One region of the Rhodopirellula halodulae genome, then DNA from elsewhere that is predicted to be linked to it. Evidence: riboswitches for the same ligand, from Rfam matches in the RefSeq annotation. Region 1 holds a riboswitch; the other holds the start of a gene.
What was found. A riboswitch is a leader RNA that binds a small molecule or an ion and turns the genes downstream of it on or off. The one in region 1 is predicted to bind cobalamin.
Positions count from the first base shown of each region.

Region 2: it holds a riboswitch for cobalamin, as region 1 does, so the genes downstream of both, LOC70_RS22940 (ribonucleoside-diphosphate reductase subunit alpha) here and LOC70_RS18645 (DUF1559 family PulG-like putative transporter) in region 1, are expected to answer to the same signal.

Region 1 covers NZ_JAJKFV010000029.1:1,577,016-1,580,430, forward strand. The annotation lists gene LOC70_RS18640 (DUF4465 domain-containing protein) at 1-707, opposite strand, end outside; gene LOC70_RS18645 (DUF1559 family PulG-like putative transporter) at 744-1,553, opposite strand; cobalamin riboswitch at 1,694-1,930, opposite strand; gene LOC70_RS18650 (prenyltransferase/squalene oxidase repeat-containing protein) at 2,048-3,109, opposite strand; gene LOC70_RS18655 (peptidase) at 3,171-3,415, opposite strand, start outside.
Region 2 covers NZ_JAJKFV010000030.1:231,504-234,918, forward strand. The annotation lists gene LOC70_RS22930 (sigma-54-dependent transcriptional regulator) at 1-487, shown strand, start outside; gene LOC70_RS22935 (HPP family protein) at 496-1,332, opposite strand; cobalamin riboswitch at 1,447-1,678, shown strand; gene LOC70_RS22940 (ribonucleoside-diphosphate reductase subunit alpha) at 1,987-3,415, shown strand, end outside.

The sequences.
Region 1 (3,415 bases):
ACGGCGACGCCATCAACGTCCAATCCCGCACTGCCGACTGTCGGTGTCGGGTCATAGATCGGATCGCCCTGCCCATCTGTGACAGTGCCGTCGCCAAAAATATCAACTAACCGAACATGCGTGATGGCGGTGACATCCAAGCCGGCACTGCCGCGCAGTTCTTCCAGGTCGAAGGGAGTTCCGAAACCACCGCGGTATTTGCCCGCCAAGTTGTTTAGGTTCGTCGCGTCCAAGGAGCCAAAGGCACCGACCGCAGCATCGGTTCGCGAATCGCTTTCGAATCGTACAAAATTTGTGCCGTCCGAAGAAACCTCCACAAAGCCCAGTTCAAGAAAGGTATCCGAGAAGGAGTTTTCAAACACAGCAAAGTCGAAGCCCAGGCCGTCTCGAATGGGCTCGTCGAATGTGAGTGTCAACGTTCCGTTTCGACCCAACGATACAATGCTTCCCGAAAGTCCCTCCGCGGGACCGAGAGCCTGTGAGCTGTCTTGCCAAGTGTCGCTGACTTCGGCTCCGGGCGAGTAGTCCGAAACGCCTGTCGCCCAGCCCACGATTGCCGGTGATTCACGATCAATCGCGGTCGATCCTTCTTGTCCGGCGGCGGGAGCGTACGGACCTGCCGCGAGGAGACGACGGTTTTCCAGCGATTCCAACGCCAGGCGAAGTTGTTGGCGTCGGGCGGTGCGGGTGAAGTTTCGAAAAAACACGGGAGTTCTCAAGGGTGGTGAATCGTTGGGTGTGTCTTACAGATTGGCGTTGTCGTGGCCCGCACGGGTGCAAAGAGCAGCCAGGATTTCCAAGTCAAGTTGCTCGGTCAAAAACGAGACAGATCCATCCACTTTCAAAACCATCACTCCGCCAACATGGAAACTACGCATGTCGTTCTCAAATGCGGGGGCTTGGTTGATGCTAAAAGCTTGGTCGAAAAGATTGCGACCGTTGATCCATTGCCCATCGGGAAAGGCGGCGTCTTCTGACACAATCACTGTGTGCGAACTGCCATCCAACACATCCCGAAAGGCCAATGCTCGATCGTGAAGCATCATGCCGTTGGGCGGATCGTTGCGACCGGTGATCCGTTGGCCATAGATGCCGCCGTAGTCCGAAGCACCCCTTCCCTGAATCGTGCCCTCGGAACGTGGAGTGGTTGGGCAGAGAAAACCAGGAAGCACGGTCGAGGCTGCCTCCTCGTTTTCGGGGGCATCGAATGGCAGACCAAAATCGATCTGTTCGGCAAGGGATGCTTGCTCCAAGAAAGGCAACACGAACGCCGACCAAGCATGCTGTTTCCCATTGGGAAATTGCGGTCGGACCTCAATTGCGCCCGGTGGAAAGTGTCGATAGGCCGAGTGGTAGTTCTGCAGTGCCAATCCGATTTGGTGCAAGTTGTTTTGGCAACTGGCTCGTCGCATGGCTTCACGGGCGGCTTGCACCGCTGGCAACAACAAACCGACCAATACGCCAATGATGGCGATCACAACCAACAGCTCCACCAAGGTGAAACCTGTTTGCGCAGTTCGAGCGGGGTTTTGTTGGAACGCGGGAAGGAGCACGATGCCATGCAGTCGATGCGGTCTGCTCGCCCGACGATGTTGATGCTATCAACCTCGTTGAACAATCCAAACCGAAGTGGATGAAAATGGCAAAGCGAAAGTCCGTTTCGCTTCGACGCCGACCTCGCCCAAGAAGGTCACTTAGCGTCCGTTGCGTGGTAGGTCTTCTGACTCCCGACAAAAACTGCAACCTTCGCCTTCTCGTCCGTCACGGAAAACTCCGATCAATGACAATGGCACAAGAGGAAGGATAGCTGCTGAAGTTGAATCAACTTCATGTCGGATACAGCGGCCGGGCCGTCTCGGAATCGCACCGAAGTTCCCTGTTTCCAGACTGTCAGCTTCGACAGACTGGCACCACGTAACGTTGGCGGTAGTATTCCCAGCCGCCTTCGGGTTGTCAATCCAATTCCTTCGACCCGAAAAATTGGAACTGCGGAAATGCAAGCGTTTCATGATGCCAAAAGACCGGCCGGGGACTTTGGGCGATTCGTTCACCGCTGGTAAATCGGTAGGTAGTGATAGCGAACGCTGAGACTCAAAATCGACAGAGCGGTCGCGTACGCCAAGCCGACGTTTCTTTCCTCGCCCTGATGGCTGGCCCAAGATCCGTTGTCGGATTGCAGACGCAGCAGCAGTTCGGGAACCAATTTCGCCGCCGTTTCAGCGGCCTCGCCACCGACCTGGTGCATCCCCTGGGCGTAGTAGTACATGCCATAGAAGAAGAAGCGTTCGTTGGTGCGAGGCGGATGTTCCAGCAACCACGCCGCCGCCCCCGCAACCAATGGCGAGTCGTACCGTCCGCAGGTTTGCATGGCGAGCAGACCAGCGGCGGTCATGGTGAAGGCTGGATGATGCGTGCCGGGTGTGTAGGCAAAACCGCTGACCTTTTCTCGCGGTTGCCCGTTCTCATCAAGAGGCGATGTGTAGGACTCTTCCAGGTATTCCACCGCAAATTCAATGGCCTCGGCGGGAACATCCAGTCCGTCATTCTTAGCCGATCGCAATGCCATGACTTGCCAAACCGAGACCGACAAATCTGAATCACGGGAATCGGGTTTGTAACGCCACCCGCCTTGCAGACGTTGCGGTTTGCGAACCGCTTGAGACTTCAGAATGACCTGAATCGCTTGAACCAGTGCTTGATGAATTCGTTCGTTTTGATCAATTGTGGCTCCCATGCCAAGGATCTCGGTCAGCATGAGCGTGGTGATGCCATGCCCATACATTCGGGATCCATCATGGTGTCCAAAATAACCCTTCGTTTGATTCCTGGGTTGCAACACAAATTCGATGGCCCTGCTCATGGCTCGGCCTTCAGCGGTCCTGGGCTCTGGGATTGTGCCGATGGAGGCCAGAGCCATGATGACCAAAGACGTCATGGCGGTTGAGTTTCCGCGGTCTGCGATCGAGCCGTCGGCCTTTTGCAACCGAAGAAGAAACTGCACGCCCCGGCGCACGGATTGGTCAATCGAGTCGTCCACGTACAGGTCACGTGGGTCTTCGGCTGCCCGCGTTGTTGTGCCATTCATCGTGGTCAGTGAGCCAAGCATCATTGGACCGACAGATGATGCAAGCAGTCTCGCCAAACACTGGCGGCGAGTCTCGATAGCATGATCATTCCGACTCATTGTCAGCCTCCTTGTCCCGGGGCGCTGACGACTTCGATTTGCTGGATTCGGCCGAGACTGCTTCGAAATAGGCCTGCACCGCGCGTCGATAGGTCAGCGGGATCCGCACTTTTCGGTCTTGGATTACTTCTTCGGTTTGCTGTTCTCGAAGCGATCCCCAATCACCATCGACGATGTTCCACTGACTCGCATCGATCAGCGAATTGTCGCGGTTCTGTCCCTCTCCCAACG
Region 2 (3,415 bases), on a different contig from region 1:
TCGTTTGGCGGTGATTCACCTGGAGTTGCCACCGCTTCGCGAACGAGGCGATGACATCACGCTGCTAGCAAATCACTTCCTAAAACTGCTCCGCCCGAAGGGTTCGAACGTGCAATCATTCGCGGAGTCGACGGTTCAGTGTTTCCACCACTATCGATGGCCAGGAAATATTCGCGAATTGAGGAACGTGGTGGAGCGATCGATCGCGTTGGCACAAAGCAATGTCATTGAACCACACGATTTGCCGCGACCGCTCAGAGAGCCGTCTGTTTCGGAAAGCCTGTCCGTTGCCGAATTGGCGGAGGTTTCGCGAGACGAAGCGTTGGACACAGCGGATCGAACCTACCTCAAAACATTGTTGTCAAAACATCGCGGGGTGATTGCCAGTGCAGCTCGACAAGCCGGGTTGTCACGCCAAGGCATGAACAAATTGCTGAAACGACATGGCATCGACGCGAACGAATTCCGGCAAACCACGGAGTTATAGGCGCGATGCTAGCTTGACCGCGGGTGAGACTCACTGGGAACCGAGATCGATGAATCGCTTTCGTCCGATTGTTGCCATCGAGACTCGGATTGGCGTAGCCTCACCGTTGCGGGAGTTGGCTCGCTCGGTGACTGGTTGGACGGCATCGATTCGTTCAACGTTTGGACTAACTGCGTCAGGTCGTCTTCGCTGATATCGACAAACGTGTCGAGGGAGCGAATGGCGGACAAGACGCGTTCGTGATCCAGCGACAATTCGCGTTGTTGCAGGTTGACGTTTTCTTTACGATCGATTCGCCATGCTGCCGGGTAGCGACGCCACGCGAACGGCGCGTTGATGAGAACTGCGACGGATGCCATCACCAACGCATTCAAGAAAACGGGATAGATGACGTAGGCATATCCCAATTCGTGGATCGCGGTGCCACCCATCACCGCGGTGAACGCGGTCGCGCCACCGGGCGGATGAATGCAGCGACACTGGATCATCAGGCCGATCGCCAACCCGACGGCGGCCGCGGTCGCCAGACTCGGATGTGAGATCCATTGTTGGCAAGTGACACCGATCATGGCCGACAACGTGTGTCCCGCCAGCACGGGCCAGGGTTGTGAGAGTGGGCCATGGGGAACCGCGTACAGCAGCACCGCACTCGCACCCATGGATGCAACCACTCCGGCAGCAGCGATTGCCGGTACGTTCCACTGCGTGATCCAAATCACGCACAAAATTGCGCAAGTGGCACCGATGGTCGAAACCAATTTATCAGTGAAACTGGTTTCAACGATCTCAATGCCGAGCCATCGTAACGCTCGCATGAAGTTCAACTGAACAGAGTTGGATTGCATCGAGTTCGCGATGTCCGCTCATCGCGATTCCCACTGCAATTCACCCGTAGGTTAGATCACAAGGCGATGTCGTCAAGGGAAGCCAACCAAGTTGACACGTCATCATGCATCGGTATATTCGCGGCCGTTCAAGGTGCTCGTCATTGCAAGCAAACGATGACGAGGAACAGGGAACTCCGGTGAAATTCCGGGACGGTCCGGCCGCTGTGTGCCGCCTGCGATCCTAACCGATCGCGATTGAATTCCTTTCTGTTTTACGTCATTGCTCGCTGTATCGGCGGGTGAGAAGGCGATGGAATCAATGAGGGTGGTGAGTCAGAAGACCTACCTTGATCGAGACGGTTTTGTGCCTTCCTGGATTGAGGCGATCGTTGCGACGTTGGATCGATGGCAACCATCGACGTGCGTCGGATATCAACCTTGGCGTGCTTTCACTGCGTTGCTCAACGCCCCTTCGTTTACGTTTCCTGCGTCTCTTCCATTGCGCGTCGAATGACGCTTTGAAAAAGAGGAGACGCTCGGAACAACAGAAGAAATCCGTCTTCACTGAATCGCCGAACCCTGTTTTGCCGCGGTGCAGTGGCAATCTGACTTGTCCTGCAGGAGACGATCTTCATCGGGGGTGGTGCACATCGAAGTGATTGCGTGCAAACGATGACTGTGAGATGTCCGCGGGTGAGACCACGGCATGCTTCAGAAAGGATCTTTGAAATGCAATCAGCCGCTGTCTCGACCATCCGAGTCACCAAACGTGATGGTCGCATCGTCCCGTTTGACCCACAACGAATCGCAAATGCACTGCGTAAGGCATTTGAAGCGGAAGCCCAGCACTCGGGCGAAACAATCACCGAAGATCACGTCGCATCCGAAATCGACCACATCATCGCGTGCGTGATCCAGGCAACGTCCACGCACGCCGGCCAAACGTTGAGCGTTGAGGAGATCCAAGACCGTGTCGAGATCGGGTTGATGGAACGCTCGCACTTCCGCGTTTCGCGTCGTTACATCCTCTACCGGACCGAGCACGCCCGCCAACGTGCCGTGCGGATGACGAGCAACGAACTGGATGATCTGCCCGCGTCCCACACGGACAATGATTCGCGGTTGAATGTGGAGATCGAACCGGGAATTCGCATTCCTTTTCAACGCGGTCGCTTGTTGCGTTTCTTGCGAGCCATCCCCGAGGCCAACACGGACGAAATCGATGTGGAGGATCTGGTCGACGAAGTCGTGCGAGGCGCGTTTGACGCGATGACGCCCCGTGACATTGCGAAGTTGTTGGTGCTGTCCGCACGCAGTCGTATCGAACGCGACCCGGCGTACGATCGGCTGGCGGCGGCTTTGCAACGAGCGGTGCTCTACCGAGAAACGTTGGGGGTGACACAGGTTGATCCCGATTTCGAATCTCTGTACCGCAGTCGCTTCGAATTGAACTTGATCGAAGGAATCCGGGCCAAGCGAATTTCGGAAGAGTTGAAGTCGTTTGATTTGGATCGTTTATCGAATGCGATGGTGCCGCAGCGCGATCAGGCGTTCCGATATCTGGGCGTGCAGACGCTCTACGATCGCTACCTGCTGCATCTCGACGGCCGGCGAATTGAAACGCCACAAATGTTTTGGATGCGAGTGGCGATGGGCCTGGCTTTGGCGGAAGAACCAAACCAACGGGATGAACGTGCGATCAAGTTTTATGTACTGCTGTCGACGTTCCGCTTCACCAGTGCCACGCCGACGCTGTTCAATTCAGGAACCTGCCATCCACAACTCAGCAGTTGCTACCTGACCACCGTGCAGGATGATCTGGCGCATATCTTCAAAAGTTTTTCTGACAACGCGATGCTTTCGAAGTGGGCGGGCGGTCTGGGGAACGACTGGACCAACGTGCGTGCCACCGGTGCCTTGATCCAAGGCACCAACGGAACCAGCCAAGGCGTGATTCCGTTTCTGAAAGTCGTGAACGACGCGGCGGTGGCGGTGAACCAGGGCGGCAAACGCAAAGGAGCGGTCTGTGCCTACATGGAGCCTTGGCATTTGGATTTCGAGGAATTCCTCGATCTGCGAAAGAACACCGGTGATGACCGGC